3 regions of the Actinomadura luteofluorescens genome follow, and region 1 is predicted to be linked to each of the others. Evidence: riboswitches for the same ligand, from Rfam matches in the RefSeq annotation. Region 1 holds a riboswitch; each other region holds the start of a gene.

Region 1 (5,036 bases):
CTGGACCATGCGCCCGAACTGCTCCGACCAGAAGTACGGGGCGGCGTCGTACACGGCCTCCTGGCCGAGGAGGGTCGCGGCGGCGACCTCCGGGGCGTTCAGCGCCGCGTCCCAGTGCTCGACGAGGAGCCGCCGCCCGTAGCGGTGCGACCACCAGGCGGCGCAGTCGCCGACCGCGACGACGTCCGGGCGCAGCGCGCCGGGGTCCTCCTCGCCCATGTAGGTCCGGAACGAGCCGTCGGTGACGACGCCGCGCTCCAGCAGCAGCCCGGAGCCCTCCAGCCAGGACAGGACGGGACGGACCCCGACGCCGACGACCACCTCGTCGGCCTCGACGCGGCCGCCTCCGGCGAGGGCGAGGCCGCCGTCGCGCACCTCCGCGACCTTGACCCCGGTCCGCAGCTCGACGCCCGCCTCGGCGTACCAGGGGGCGGTGAGCGCGCCGGCCTCGGGGCCGAGCGCGCCCGCCAGCGGGGTGTCGGCCGCCTCCACGACGGTGACAGCGCAGCCCCGGCGGGCCGCGGCGGTGGCGACCTCGGCGCCGATCCAGCCCGCGCCGACGATCACGATGCGGGCGCCGGGGGTGAGCCGGGCGCGCAGGTCGCGCGCCTCGTCGATCGTGCGCAGCACATGCTGGCGCCCCTCCCCCGGCAGCGTGATCGGGGCGGCGCCGGTCGCGATCACCAGCCCGTCGAAGGGCAGCCCGCCCGCCGTGGACGCCACCGTTCCGCCGCGTCCGGGCCCGTCCAGCCGCAGGCCGGTGGCGCGCTCGCCGAGCAGCAGCTCGCAGCGCAGCGCGTCCCAGTCGGCGTCCACGGTCGTGTCGTCGGACTCGCCCGCGAGGACGGCCTTCGACAGCGGCGGCCGGTCGTAGGGCCGGTGCCGCTCCGCCGACACGAGGGTCAGCGCGCCCTCGTACCCCTTGCTCCGCAGGGCCTCCACGGCGCGCACGCCGGCCAGCCCGCCACCCACGACGATGACCCTCTCCATGGAGGTCACCCTAACGGGCGGCGATCCGGGAGTGGACAGGTGTCCAGGCAGTTGCCCGGTTCCCCGAGGTCGTAAGGTGGGGGCCAGCAGAACGGCACAGCAGAACAGCACAGAGCGCGGGAGTCCGGTGCGACCGGGCTGAGAGGGCGGCTGAACGGGCCGCCGACCGCCACGACCTGATCCGGATCATGCCGGCGAAGGGAGCGCGCATGCAGATCGTCATCATCGGCGCCGGGGTGGTCGGCCTCGCCACCGCCTGGCGCACCGCCGCCGGCGGGGCCGCCGTCACCCTCGTCGACCCCGCGCCCGCGTCCGGGGCCTCCTCGGTGGCGGCGGGCATGCTCACCCCGGTCAGCGAGCTGACCTACGGCGAGGAGCCGCTGCTGCGACTCGGCCTCGCCTCCCGCGACCGGTACGGCGCGTTCGTCGCCGAACTGGAGGAACTGACCGGCCTGGAGACCGGCTACCGCACCGACGGGATCATCGAGGTCGCGTTCGACTCCGACGACCTGCGGCACCTGGACGACCTGCGCCGCTTCCAGGAGAGCCTGGGCATCCCCGTCGAGGCGCTCACCCGCCGCGAGTGCCGGCGGCTGGAGCCGATGCTCGCGCCCGGCGTGCGCGGCGGCCTGCTCGCCCCCGAGGACGGCTCGGTCGACCCCCGCAGGCTCGCCCCGGCGCTGCTGGCGGCGTGCGAGCGGCTGGGGGTCCGGCTCGTGCGGCGGCGGGCCGAGCGCCTCGTCGTCGAGAACGACGCCGCCGCCGGCGTGGGCCTGGACGACGGCACCGTGATCCGCGCGGACCGGGTGCTGCTGGCCGCGGGGCCGTGGTCGGGCGACCTCGGCGGCCTGCCTCCCGGGACCGTTCCACCCGTCCGCCCGGTCAAGGGCCAGGTGATCCGGCTGCGCACCCGCGCGCCCTTCCTGCGGCGCCCGACCCGCGGCCTCGTCCGGGGCTCGTCGGTCTACCTGGTGCCGCGCGCGGACGGCGAGATCGTCCTCGGCGCCACGCAGGAGGAGCTGGGCTTCGACACGCGGGTCACCGCCGGCGGGCTCTGGGAGCTGCTGCGCGACGCCCGCGAGCTGCTGCCGGGCATCACCGAGCTGGAGTTCGCGGAGGTCACCGCCGGGCTGCGGCCCGGCTCCCCCGACAACGCGCCCGTGATGGGGCCGACCGCGCTGCCCGGGCTGCTCGTGGGCACGGGGCACTTCCGCAACGGCATCCTGCTCACGCCCGTGAGCGCCGACATCCTGTCCGCGATGCTGCTGGACGGGCCCGTCCCCGAGGTCGCCGGGCCGTTCGCCCCCGACCGCTTCTCCCCCGAGGTGAGCGCATGAAGGTGATCGTCAACGGTGAGCCGCGCGAGCTGCCCGACGGCGCGAGCGTGGCCGAGGTCGTCGCGTCCGTCACGGCCGCGGCGACGGGCGTGGCCGCGGCGCTGAACGACGAGGTCGTCCGGCGCTCGCAGTGGGAGGCCACGCCCCTGCGGGACGCCGACCGCATCGAAGTGCTGACCGCGGTCCAGGGAGGCTGAGGATGAACGACACCGACGGACTGGTCATCGCGGGCGAGGAGCTCGGCTCGCGGCTGATCATGGGAACGGGCGGGGCGCCCAGCATGGCGGTCCTGCGCGAGGCGCTGACCGCCTCCGGCACCGAGCTCACGACGGTCGCGATGCGCAGGGTGGACCCGGCCGCGCGCGGCTCGGTGCTGGACGTGCTGACCGAGTGCGGCATCCGGGTGCTGCCGAACACCGCCGGCTGCTTCACCGCGGGCGAGGCCGTCCTGACCGCCAAGCTCGCCCGGGAGGCGCTCGGGACGAACTGGGTCAAGCTGGAGGTGATCGCCGACGAGCGCACGCTGCTGCCCGACCCGATCGAGCTGGTCGAGGCCGCCGAGCAGCTCGTCGACGACGGCTTCGTCGTCCTGCCCTACACCAGTGACGACCCGGTCCTGGCGCACCGGCTGGAGCAGCTCGGCTGCGCGGCCGTCATGCCGCTCGGCTCCCCGATCGGGTCGGGGCTCGGCATCCGCAACCCGCACAACATCGAGCTGATCGTCGAGCGCGCGAACGTCCCGGTGATCCTCGACGCGGGGCTCGGCACGGCGTCGGACGCGGCGCTGGCCATGGAGCTCGGCTGCGACGCCGTGCTCCTCGCGACCGCCGTCACCCGCGCGCAGTCCCCGGCGCGGATGGCCGCCGCGATGCGGCACGCGGTCGAGGGCGGGCGGCTCGCCCGGCTCGCCGGGCGCATCCCCAAGCGCCGCTACGCCCAGGCGTCCTCCCCCTTCGACGGCCTCGCGACTTCGTAGCGATGCTTAAGCTCCACCTGTAGAAATATTCGCTGGACCTGAAAAGTCGCGCACCACCAGACTGGGGCGTACCGGGGCGCAACCACACAGATTGCTTCGGTGTCCATAGAAGCGTCCCCTCCCTAAGGTGCGTGACATGCAGCAGGACAGCGGCGCGCGCGCCGGCAAGCTCGCGGTGGCGGCGGCCACGGTCACGGTCGTGTTCTGGGCCTCGGCCTTCGTCGCCATCCGCAGCGCGGGCGCCGAGTACAGCCCCGGCGCCCTCGCCCTCGGCCGGCTCCTGTCCGGAACGGTCGTCCTGGGGACGTTCTGGCTCATCCGGGGCGAGGGCCTGCCGCCCAAGGCCGCGTGGCCCGGCATCGTCACCGCCGGCCTCCTGTGGTTCGGCGCCTACATGGTCGTCCTGAACTGGGGCGAGCAACTGGTGGACGCGGGCACCGCCGCCCTCGTCGTCAACATCGGGCCGATCCTCATCGCGCTCCTCGGCGGCTGGCTGCTGAAGGAGGGCCTGCCGCCGCGGCTGATGCTCGGCATGGCCGTGTCGTTCGCCGGCGCCGCCGTCGTCGGGCTGTCGATGTCGGGCGACGGCCGGTCGTCCGTCGGCGGGGTGCTGCTCTGCCTGGCCGCCGCCGTCACCTACGCGGCGGGCGTCGTCGCCCAGAAGCCCGCGCTGCGGCACGCGTCGGCGCTGCAGTTCACCACGTTCGCCTGCGCGATCGGCGCGGTCGCGTGCCTGCCGTTCTCCGGGCAGCTCGTCTCGCAGGCCGCGGACGCCCCCGCGGGCGCCACCCTCAACATGGTCTACCTGGGCGTCTTCCCGACCGCGATCGCCTTCACGACCTGGGGATACGCCCTCGCCCGCACGACCGCCGGGAAGATGGGCGCCACCACCTACGCCGCGCCCGCGCTCGTCGTGGGGATGTCGTGGCTGTTCCTCGACGAGGTCCCCGGCCCGGTCACCCTCGGCGGCGGGCTGCTGTGCCTCGCCGGCGTGGCCGTGTCCCGCAGCACGCGGGCCCTGCGCCGCCGCGTCCCGCCGGTCGCTCCCGAACCGGGCGCCCCGGAGGCCTCACCCTCCGGGCTCATCGAGGCTCATACTCGCGACTGATGGGATCCATGCGGATTCGCCCGTAAACTCGCACCGATGGACACGACGGTTGCAGACCCACTCGTCGGGCGTGTGCTCGACGGGCGCTACCGCATTGAGTCCCGCATCGCGCGCGGCGGCATGGCCACGGTCTACCTCGCGCGCGACCTCAGGCTCGACCGCATCATCGCGATCAAGGTGATGCACGCAGGACTCGCCTCCGACGAGGACTTCGTCGCCCGCTTCATCGGCGAGGCCAAGGCCGCCGCGGCGCTGTCCCACCCCAACGTCGTCGCCGTCTACGACCAGCGCACCGACGGCGAGCACGTCTTCCTGGTGATGGAGTACGTCGCCGGCCGCACCCTGCGCGACGCCCTCAACTCGCTCGGGCGGCTCGGCCCCCGCGCCGCGCTGGAGATCATGCAGCCGGTGCTGGCCGCGCTCGGCGCCGCGCACCGGGCCGGTCTCGTGCACCGCGACGTCAAGCCCGAGAACGTGCTGATCACCGAGGACGGCCAGGTCAAGGTCGCCGACTTCGGCCTCGCGCGGGCCGAGACCGCCAGCAAGATGACCAAGACCGGCATGATCATCGGGACGGTCGGCTACCTGGCGCCCGAGCAGGTGCTGTCCGGCAACGCCGACGTCC
Region 2 (5,036 bases), 2.8 Mb from region 1:
CGGGGCCAGCGTGAAGCCGTCCTCCGACACCTGGAGGCCGCCCGGGGCGTGGGACGCCGCGGTCTCGTGGCCTCCGCCCCCGTGGCCGCCGCCGTGCCCGCCTCCGCCGTTCTCATGGGACGCCATCGTCGCCGTTCCTCCGACGGGACCGACGATCTTGCCGACGCCCGCGGCGCCGCCGAAGACGACCGCCAGACCCACGGCGTAGGCCCCCAGCCTGGTCGCGCTGTTCATGCCGTTTCACTCCGCTCGATGTTCCGAGGGACGCACCCCGCCCGGGGGCGAGGCGCGGTCCGCTCAGGTCAGCTGGTATCCGGCCTCCTCGACGGCGTCCTTGATCCGGGCGTCGTCGAGGGGGGTCTCGCTGGTGACGGTGACCTGGCCGGTCTGGAGGTCGACGTCCACGCCGGTCACACCGGCGATCTGCTCGACCTCCTCGGTCACCGAGCTCACGCAGTGGCCGCAGGTCATCCCGCTGACGGTGTAGGTGGCGGTGCTCATCGCGTCTCCTTCGGTCTCTTACCCCTGGGGGGTATCTCGTGCGCCTCATGCTGCCATAACCGGACACCCGTGACAACCCCTAGGGGGTATGTCTGATTCCGAGATCCGGGTCACACCGGCCCCCAGGGTTTTCCACAGGCGTCCACAGGGCTGTGGACGAACGTTCCGGCAGCTCGGCTCGTCGCGGATACTGAAGCCATGCCTGAGCTACCTGAGGTGGAGGCGCTGGCGGGGTTCCTGCGGGAGCGCGTGGTCGGCCATGTCGTCGCCCGCGTCGATGTTCTCGCCATCTCCGCGCTGAAGACCTACGACCCGCCGGTGACCGCGCTCGGCGGGCTGACCGTCACCGGCGCGGCCCGGCACGGCAAGTTCCTCGACCTGGACGTCGACGGGCTGCACCTCGTCATCCATCTCGCCCGCGCCGGCTGGCTGCGCTGGCGCGACGAGATCCCGGCCAGGCCGGTCCGTCCCGGCGGGAAGAACCCGCTGGCCCTGCGGGTGCACCTGGACGACGGGTCGGGCTTCGACCTCACCGAGGCCGGCACGAAGAAGGGGCTCGCCGTCTACGTCGTCCGCGACCCGGACGACGTGCCGGGCGTGGCGTCCCTCGGCCCCGACCCGCTGGACGAGTCGTTCACCACCGGGGCCCTGGCCGCGATCGTCAACGGCAAGCGCAGCCAGATCAAGGGCCTGCTGCGCGACCAGAAGGTGATCGCCGGCATCGGCAACGCCTACTCCGACGAGGTGCTGCACGTCGCCAGGATGTCCCCGTTCAAGATCGCTTCCTCGCTGACCGAGGAGGACGTCGCCGTCCTGCACGAGGCGATCGTCGCCACGCTGCGGGACGCGGTGGAGCGCTCGCGCGGTCTGGAGGCGCAGGACCTCAAGGGCGAGAAGAAGACCGGCCTGCGGGTGCACGGCCGCGCCGGCCAGAAGTGCCCGGTGTGCGGCGATACGGTCCGCGAGGTGTCGTTCGCCGACTCGGCGCTCCAGTACTGCCCCACCTGCCAGACGGGCGGCAAACCGCTCGCCGACCGCCGCATGTCCCGCCTCCTCAAGTAGCGCGGCAAGGCGGGCGGATCCGGCTGTGGACGGGGCGGCCCGGGCGTATCGTGGCGCGCGTCCGCGGTGATCGCGTCCGCGGTGATCGCGTCAGGAGCCGCCATGGGATACCCCCCGCCCCCACCCGCCCCGCCCGGCGGCCCCGGCTACGGCGCTCCGCCGCCGCCCTACGGCACGCCGCCTCCCGCCCCGCGGTACGCGCCCCCGGGCTACGGCCATCAGCCGCAGGCGCCCGGTTACCCGCCGCCGATGCAGGGCGGCTATCCAGCGCCTCAGCAAGGCGGCCACCCCGCGCCGCAGTACCCCCACCCCCAGCAGCAGCCGCCGCCGCAGCAGCCCGCTGACCTGTACGGATCGCCGATCCTCGTCTACGACCAGCCGGCGCAGTTCTTCTCGACAGAGGCCAATTACACGATCTGGAGCCCGCAGGGGCAGCCCGCGGCGTACGTCAGAGAACAAGGCGTGAGCGGCGCGAAGAAGGCCCTGCGCGTCATGAACCAGAACAGCCAGACCAAGGCCGAGCGCAAGCTGTCGATCCTCCGCCCGGACGGCATGCCGTACTTCCTGTTCTACAAGCCCTACGGGTTCATGGGCACGCCCGTGATGCAGGTCCTGACCCCGCACGGCGGGCTGATCGGGCACCTGCGCAAGCGCGCGATGCGCGGCTGGGAGATCCTCGACCCGCACGAGCGGCAGATCGGCTACTACGAGCTGCTGAGCGGCCGGATCACCGACTGGCAGCAGCAGGAGCTGGCCCGGATGCAGCGCGGGTTCGCCGGGATGGGCGATCTCTTCTCCCAGGTGTTCACCGGGGCCGACCGCTACGTCCTGCGGATGCGCGTCCAGTTGCAGGAGCCGATGCGCACGCTCGTGCTGGCCTGCCCGCTGGCGTTCGACACCGCTGTCTCCCAGAACCGCAGCCTCGGCGGCCTGTTCTGACCCGCGTTCCGCGCCGCGAGAGGCGTCAGGCCCCGGCGGGCGCCGGGGCCTGACACTCGGGTCGGTGGACGGAGCCGGAACGGGGATGGCTCGTCCGGACGGGCGGAAGGGTTCAGCGGACCTTCGGGACGTTCCCGAAGACCGGGCCGATCTGGCTCCAGCGGTGCAGCTGGCAGCCGTCGTCGCGGGTGAACGTGGTGTCGATCTGCTTGCCCCGCCAGGTGCCCTTGACCGTGGCGATCTCCGGACCGCCGTAGATCTTGGTGCACATCTGGTCCTTGGGGACGGGTGCGAAGGGTTCCTTCACCTTGGTGAGCGCCGCGCAGGCGCCGGCCGCCTCGGGATGGTCGCCGCCGGGCGGTTCGCAGGTCAGCCGCCAGGTCTTGGCGGGCGCCTCCTTGGAGGCCTTGACCTGCACGGTGAGTGTGTCCGCCGGTGAGCCGGACGGCTGCAGGGACGTCGTGCCCGAAGGCCCTCCGGCGGAGTTTCCGTTTGCCTGTTCGTCGCCGCAGGCGGCCGTGGACAGGAGCATGGCCAGCCCGGGCGCTGCGAAAAGGAGCGTCCGATACCGCATGCGTGATTCGACGCAGGGGGGCTTCGCGCGGTTCCATGGGGGGTGTGATGAATTTCGGGGAAGACGTACCGGCCGTTGTCGCCGCGGACGTTCCGCAGGACGGCTACCTGCTGGACGTCCGGGAACAGGACGAGTGGGACGCGGGCCACGCGCCCGCGGCGGTCCACATCCCCATGCGCCAGCTCGGCGACCGCGCCGGGGAGGTCCCGCGCGACCGGGAGGTCTACGTGATCTGCCGTTCCGGGGCGCGGTCCGCGCAGGTCACGTCCGCGCTGAACCAGGCGGGGTGGCTGGCGAGGAACGTCGACGACGGCATGCACGGGTGGGCCGGCGCCGGGCGCCCGATGGAGGGCGCGGGGGACGGCCCGCCCTATGTCGCCTGATCGGGCGGACGCCGAGTGATCTGACCCGGATGCCCTCTTTTGGGGGATGACGGGCGGTTGTACGATCGGGCCTGACCGATAACCGCGGGAGCTCGGGCCAGAGCCGGGCTGAGAGGGCGGCCTCCGAGGCGTCGCCGACCGCATGAACCTGTCCGGGTAATGCCGGCGTAGGGAGTGTGCGTCCCGTGACGTCCGATGTCGAAAAGCGCCCTGAGGGCGAGCGCGCCCGCGACGAGGTCCCCTTCACCCTCGACGAGCCCGCCCCCAAGGTCCTCGGATTCTGGGACCAGAGCGCCTTCTGGGGGAACCTCGGCGTCAGCCTCCTGGCCTTCTCCGGCGCCTACACCGTCCTCGCGCCGGACGCCGACGGCCGGCCGACGATCTCGATCATGGCGGGCATCGTCGCGATGGCCGTCGGGACGGCCCTCGGCGGGCTGATGCTCGGGCTCGCCGCCGTGCCCGGGGCGCGCACCGGGCAGCCCGCGATGGTGCTGCTGCGCGGCCTGTTCGGGGCGCGGCTGTCGTACGCGCCGACCGTCCTCAACATCGCCCAGCTGATCGGGTGGGGGACGTTCGAGCTGATCGTCATCGCCGACGCCGCCCGCGAGCTGTGGGACGGCGTCCCGCGCTGGGGCTACGTGGTCGCCGCCGGCGCGATCACGACCGTGCTGACGGTCTGGCCGCTCGGCTCGGTGCGGCTGCTGCGCCGCTACGTGACCGTCGCGGTGGCGATCGCGCTCGTGTACTTCTACGTCCGGCTCGTCCAGGAGCCGCTGCCCGACCTGACGCAGGGCTCGTGGGGCGGGTTCTGGCTCGGCGCCGACGCCGCGCTGGCCGTGTCGATCTCCTGGGTCCCGGTCGCCGCCGACTACACCCGGCACGCGCGCACCGAGCGCGGGGCGTTCGGAGCCGCGGCCGTCGGCTACTCCGTCACGCAGATCGTCGCCTACGTCCTCGGGCTGCTCGCGCTGGCGCTGGTCGCGGGCGATTCGGAAAGGATCTTCGACCCGTTCCTCGGCGCCTCGCTGGGCGTGGTGTTCTTCGCGGTGTTCGTGCTGCGGGAGGCCGACCAGTCGTTCGCCGACACCTACTCCACGGCGGTGTCGATCCAGAACCTGTTCCCCCGGGCCGACCGCCGGGTGCTGAGCGTGGCGCTCGGCATCGGCATCACCGTGCTCGCGCTGGTCCTGGACATCGGTGACTACGCGGGCTTCCTGTCGCTGATCGGGTCGGTGTTCGTGCCGATGCTCGGCGTGCTCGCCGCCGACTTCTTCCTCGGCCGCCGCCGGGCGGGCGGATGGGACGTCTCGCGGACCGCGCCGTCCCGCTGGGGCATGATCGCGGCATGGGCGGCGGGGTTCGTCGTCTACCAGCTCGTCAACCCGGGAACGGTCGCCCGCTGGGCCGGGTTCTGGTCGGACGTCCGGGACGCGCTGCACTTCACGCCGCAGACGTGGATGAGCGCCTCGCTGCTGTCGTTCCTGGTCGCAGGGGTCGCGGCCCTGCTCATCGGGAGGCTTACCAGACGGTAAGGTTTGGGTCGAAGGCAAGTTTCGGCGCAAGTTGCCCGGCGGCAT
Region 3 (5,036 bases), 7.7 Mb from region 1:
TGTCCGCCTGGGCCTTGAGGTAGCTCTCGTGGGTGCCGACGTCCTCCCAGTAGCAGTCGGCCACGTAGCCGAACAGGCGGGCGCCCTCGGCGAGCAGCTTCGGGAAGACGTCCCCGGACCAGTCGACCGGCTCGCCCTCCGCGACGTGCTCCAGTACCTCCGGCTCCATCACGTAGATGCCGGTGTTGACCGTGTCGGAGAACACCTGGCCCCAGGTGGGCTTCTCCAGGAACCGCTGCACGCGGCCCGCGTCGTCCACGATGATGATCCCGAACTCCAGGGGGTTCGGGACGCGCTTGAGGCCGATGGTGACGAGGGCGTCGTTCTCCTCATGGAACCGCACCATGTCGGTCAGGTCGATGTCGGTGAGCGCGTCCCCCGAGATCACCAGGAAGCGGTCGTCGCGCAGCGCCTCCTCGGCGTTCTTGACGCTGCCGGCGGTGCCGAGCGGGACCTCCTCGGTCGCGTAGCTCAGCGACATGCCGAGCTCCTCGCCGTCGCCGAAGTAGTTGCGGATCAGCGCGGCCAGGAACTGCACCGTGACGACGGTCTCGCCGAACCCGTGCTTCTTCAGCAGCCGCAGCACGTGCTCCATGATCGGCCGGTTGACGAGCGGCAGCAGGGGTTTGGGCTGGTTGGCGGTCATCGGACGCAGCCGCGTCCCCTCGCCTCCCGCCATCACGACGGCCTTCATCGGGGGGTCTCAGCTCCCTTCTGGCCGCCGGCCGGCGGTTGCGCGCCCGGGCCGCCGGCGTCCCCCGGATCCTCCGCCTCGGGCGCGGAGTCCGGCCCGAGGGACGGGGGCGGCGCGCCGCGGCCGGCCAGCACCAGCTGCCGCGTCTGCACCCAGTAGAGGATGGCCGCCCACCAGTACAGGGCCGTCCCCCACCCGGCGAAGGCCCATCCGACGACCCGCGCCGCGGTGCCCGCCCCGCCGCCGTGCTCGCCGAGCAGCAGCAGCGGGAAGGAGTACAGCAGGCACATCGTCGCCGCCTTGCCGATGAAGTGCACCGGCAGCGTGCCGCCGTAGCCGAGCCGCCGCACGATCGGCGCGATCGGCAGGATCGACACCTCGCGCGCGACGAGCGCGAGCACCAGCCACAGCGGGATGATGTCGCGGATGGTGAGCCCGACCAGCGTCGCCAGGATGTAGAGGCGGTCGGCGGCCGGGTCCAGCACCATGCCGAGCTTGCTCGTCTGGTTGAACGCCCGCGCCAGCTTCCCGTCCAGCCAGTCCGACAGGCCCGCGAACACCAGCAGCCCGAGCGCCCACCAGTCGGCCTCGATCAGGACGAGCCACAGGAACAGCGGGACGCCCAGGAGCCGGGCGAGGCTCAGGATGTTGGGCACCGTGAAGATCCGGTCCTGCGGGGCCTCGTGCAAAGTGCTCACCGACGCGTCGCCTCCCCTGGTCCCCTTGATCCTGACCCTATCCGTAAGGGCTGGAAAGCCCCCCGGCGGCGTCCGCGAGCGGAAGGACGGCGGTGACGACGAACCCGCCGGACTCGCCCGGGCCCGCGTCCAGCGTCCCGCCCACGCTGCGCGCCCGCTCGATCATCCCCAGGATGCCGAAACCCTCGGGCGGCCCGCCGGACGGCCCCCGGCCGTCGTCGGCGACCCGGACCACGAGCCCCCCGCCGTCGCGGGCCAGGCTCACCGTCGCGCGTTTCGCGGCGGCGTGCTTGACAACGTTGGTCAGGGCCTCCTGGACGATCCGGTACGCCGCGACCCCGGTCTCCGGGGGCAGCGTCCCGACGTCCCCGTCCCGCAGGTCGACGTCGATCCCGCTGCCGCGCGCGGCGTGCACGAGGCCGGCGACGGCGCGGGCGCCCGGCAGCGTCCCGGGGGCGCCGACGTCCGTGCCGCGCAGGACCTGGAGAGTGCCGCGCAGTTCCGTCCGCGCGTCCCGGCACGTCGAGGCGATGGAGGCGAAGGCGTCGGCCAGCTCCTCCCGGTCGAGCGGCCGGTCCCCGCGCACGAGGTGGGCCGCGGCGCCGGCCCGCACGCCGATCAGGGTGATGCTGTGCGCGAGGAGGTCGTGCAGGTCGCGGGCGATCCGCAGGCGCTCCTCGGCGACCCGCCGCCGCGCCTCCTCCTCCCGCGTGCGCTCGGCCCGCTCGGCCCGCTCGGTGATCGTCGCGAGCCGGGCCCGGTGCACCCGCCACACCTGGACGGCGATGACCACCGACACCACGGCCTCGATGACCGCGATCTGCTCGCGCAGGGAGCCGCCGCCCGCCCGCATCGCCATGCCGATCACGCAGACGGCGAGCAGGGCCGCGGCGACGCCGAGGACGATCCGCACCCGGCGCCCGAGCACCGCGTAGGCGAACAGCGCGATCACCTCGGCGGGCACCAGGGCGTGGTGCTGGTACTGCGCCAGGTGGTAGGGCAGCACCACGGCCACCAGCGCCAGCAGGCCCGGGGCCGGCCACCGCCGGATCAGCGCGAGCGGGACGTGCGCCGCCACCAGCAGCAGCGCGCCCGGCGCGTCCAGTTCCCGGACGCCCGGCCACAGCACCGCGGCCGCGGCCGCGGCCCCCGCCAGCGCCGACGCCGCGAGGGCGTCCTTCACCGTCACATCGACCCGGGGCACCCTCAGCACGCGCCCATTCTCCCCCACTCAGGCGATCTTCGCGCGGCGGCCGCGCCCGGCACGGATGATCTTTCCCCGGCCGCCCCTGCGGAGCCGGAGGACCGCCCTATAGTTCTGCAAACCCCGTCAGGAAGGGCTGACACTTGTCCGTCCCCCCGCCTGCCGTCCCCCCGCCCGGACTCCGCATGACGCTCGGCGCGCACGCGTACCGATGGCCTTTCCGCGTCATGCTCGCAGCGCTGGCGGCCGGCGCGGCCCTCGTACTGGCGACCCGTCCCGGCAGCGGACTGTTCGAGCCGGACGAGGCCCGCCAGGTCCTGCCGCTCTCCGGCGGCGGCTGCCTGCTCGCCGGCCTGGCCGCCGTCCTCTGGGCGGCCCGGATCCACCGGACCCGCCTCATCGTGACCATCGGCGAGAAGGGGGTGGCCCTGCGCCGCGGCAGGCGAAGGGCGGCCGTCCCGGCCGCCGCCGTGGAAGCGATGGGGATCAGGTGGCCCGTCGGCGACCCCGTCTGGACGCTCTGGCTCGACCCGGAGCAGGCGCCGGGCGTCGAGACCGTCGCCGAAGTCGACGGAAGGGCGGTGACCCTGCTGAACAGCGGGTCGCTCCCGTCCGGGTGGCTCCCGGCCGTGCGGAGCGCGGCCGCGGACGCCCTCGGCGCCGCCTGGCGCGTCGTCGACGACGAGGGCGAGGAGGTGCCGCCGCCCGCCGACGGCGCCCTGGCCCGGGCCCGCCACCTCGTCGTGGACGACAGGGGCCGGTACCGCGACCGGCGCGGCGGCACGGTCCTCGCGGTGGCCTGCCGCCGGCGCGGCAGCCGGACCACCGTGCTGCGCGACCCCCACGCCGCCGCGCTGCTGGTGGTCCGCGGCCCGTCCCGGCTGCCGGGCCGCGACCGCGTGCGCGTCCTCGACGCGGCCGGCCGCCCCCTCGGGTTCGTGCGCGGCCCGCGCGAGCCGTCCTTCCACACCGCCGGCGGGATGCTCCTCGGCAGCACCCGCGCGACCGGCGACGGCCACGTCGTCACCGGCATCGACGGCCGCCGCTCGGCCACGCTGCGGATCGGCGGCGGTGACGGCGGCGACGCCGAGGCCCGGGTCGAGCTGGAGCGATCGCCGTCCGCCCCGGACCCCCTGCGCACCCTGGTCCTGGCCCTGCCCGCCGCGCTCCGCGCGGGCGCGTTCTAGCCCATGGCCGGCGGTTGCGGCAACCGGGGCGGCCCGGGTTAACGTCGTGGCGACAGATCGCGGGGGCCCGGCGAACCGGGCTGAGATAGCGGCTGGGACGGCCGCTGACCGCATGAACCTGACCGGGTAATGCCGGCGTAGGGAGAGATCGAGTCGTCATGACCGAACCTGTGGTTCCAGCTGCCCGCAAGACCTACCTCCAGGGCTCGCGCCCGGATGTCCGGGTCCCGATGCGGGAGGTGCCGCTGACCAGCGGCGACGTCGTCGTCCTGTACGACACGTCCGGGCCGTACACCGATCCTGGGAAGGAGACCGACGTACGCAGGGGCCTGCCGCCGCTGCGGGAGTCCTGGATCGCCGAGCGCGGCGACACCGCCCCCTACGAGGGGCGGGCGGCGCGCCCCGAGGACGACGGGCGCCGCTCGTCGCCCCCCGCGGGCGCGGGCGGCCTCCCCCTGGCCGACGGCGAGGACGCCCTGCCGAGGCGGCCGCGGCGCGCCACCGGCGGCGCGGTCACGCAGCGCGCCCACGCGCGGCGCGGGGAGATCACGCCGGAGATGGAGTTCGCCGCGCTGCGCGAGGGCGTGTCCCCGGAGTTCGTCCGGGACGAGCTGGCCGCCGGGCGCGCGGTGCTGCCCGCCAACGTCAACCATCCCGAGATCGAGCCGATGGTGATCGGGCGCAACTTCCTGGTGAAGGTCAACGCCAACATCGGCAACTCGGCCGTCGCGTCCTCGATCGAGGACGAGGTCGAGAAGATGACGTGGGCGACCCGCTGGGGCGCCGACACGATCATGGACCTGTCGACGGGCCGCGACATCCACACCACGCGCGAGTGGATCCTGCGCAACTCGCCCGTGCCGGTCGGGACCGTCCCGCTGTACCAGGCGGTCGAGAAGGTCGGCGGCGACCCGGCGGAGCTCACCTACGAGGTCTTCCGCGACACCGTGATCGAGCAGGCGGAGCAGGGCGTGGACTACATGACCGTCCACGCCGGGGTGCTGCTGTCCTACGTGCCGCTGACGGCGCGGCGCAAGACCGGGATCGTGTCGCGGGGCGGATCGATCATGGCGGCGTGGTGCCTGGCGCACCACGAGGAGAACTTCCTCTACACCCGCTTCGAGGAGCTGTGCGAGATCTTCGCCGCCTACGACGTGACCTGGTCGCTCGGGGACGGGCTGCGTCCCGGCTCCATCGCGGACGCCAACGACGAGGCCCAGTTCGCCGAGCTGCGCACCCAGGGCGAGCTGACG

Evidence for each region. A riboswitch is a leader RNA that binds a small molecule or an ion and turns the genes downstream of it on or off. The one in region 1 is predicted to bind thiamine pyrophosphate.
Region 2: another riboswitch for thiamine pyrophosphate. It lies ahead of BJY14_RS20525 (purine-cytosine permease family protein); the one in region 1 lies ahead of thiO (glycine oxidase ThiO).
Region 3: another riboswitch for thiamine pyrophosphate. It lies ahead of thiC (phosphomethylpyrimidine synthase ThiC); the one in region 1 lies ahead of thiO (glycine oxidase ThiO).

What each region holds. Positions count from the first base shown of each region.
Region 1 covers NZ_JACCBA010000001.1:1,604,819-1,609,854, forward strand. The annotation lists gene BJY14_RS07165 (NAD(P)/FAD-dependent oxidoreductase) at 1-990, opposite strand, end outside; TPP riboswitch at 1,097-1,210, shown strand; gene thiO (glycine oxidase ThiO) at 1,200-2,327, shown strand; gene thiS (sulfur carrier protein ThiS) at 2,324-2,524, shown strand; gene BJY14_RS07180 (thiazole synthase) at 2,527-3,303, shown strand; gene BJY14_RS07185 (DMT family transporter) at 3,440-4,411, shown strand; gene pknB (Stk1 family PASTA domain-containing Ser/Thr kinase) at 4,448-5,036, shown strand, end outside.
Region 2 covers NZ_JACCBA010000001.1:4,434,674-4,439,709, reverse strand. The annotation lists gene BJY14_RS20555 (DUF8832 domain-containing protein) at 1-234, opposite strand, end outside; gene BJY14_RS20550 (heavy-metal-associated domain-containing protein) at 298-501, opposite strand; gene BJY14_RS20545 (Fpg/Nei family DNA glycosylase) at 700-1,563, shown strand; gene BJY14_RS20540 (LURP-one-related/scramblase family protein) at 1,666-2,502, shown strand; gene BJY14_RS20535 (SSI family serine proteinase inhibitor) at 2,615-2,920, opposite strand; gene BJY14_RS20530 (rhodanese-like domain-containing protein) at 3,124-3,459, shown strand; TPP riboswitch at 3,534-3,650, shown strand; gene BJY14_RS20525 (purine-cytosine permease family protein) at 3,645-4,991, shown strand.
Region 3 covers NZ_JACCBA010000001.1:9,344,069-9,349,104, reverse strand. The annotation lists gene BJY14_RS42960 (mannose-1-phosphate guanyltransferase) at 1-694, opposite strand, end outside; gene clsA (cardiolipin synthase ClsA) at 691-1,392, opposite strand; gene BJY14_RS42950 (sensor histidine kinase) at 1,430-2,605, opposite strand; gene BJY14_RS42945 (hypothetical protein) at 2,824-3,783, shown strand; TPP riboswitch at 3,833-3,946, shown strand; gene thiC (phosphomethylpyrimidine synthase ThiC) at 3,942-5,036, shown strand, end outside.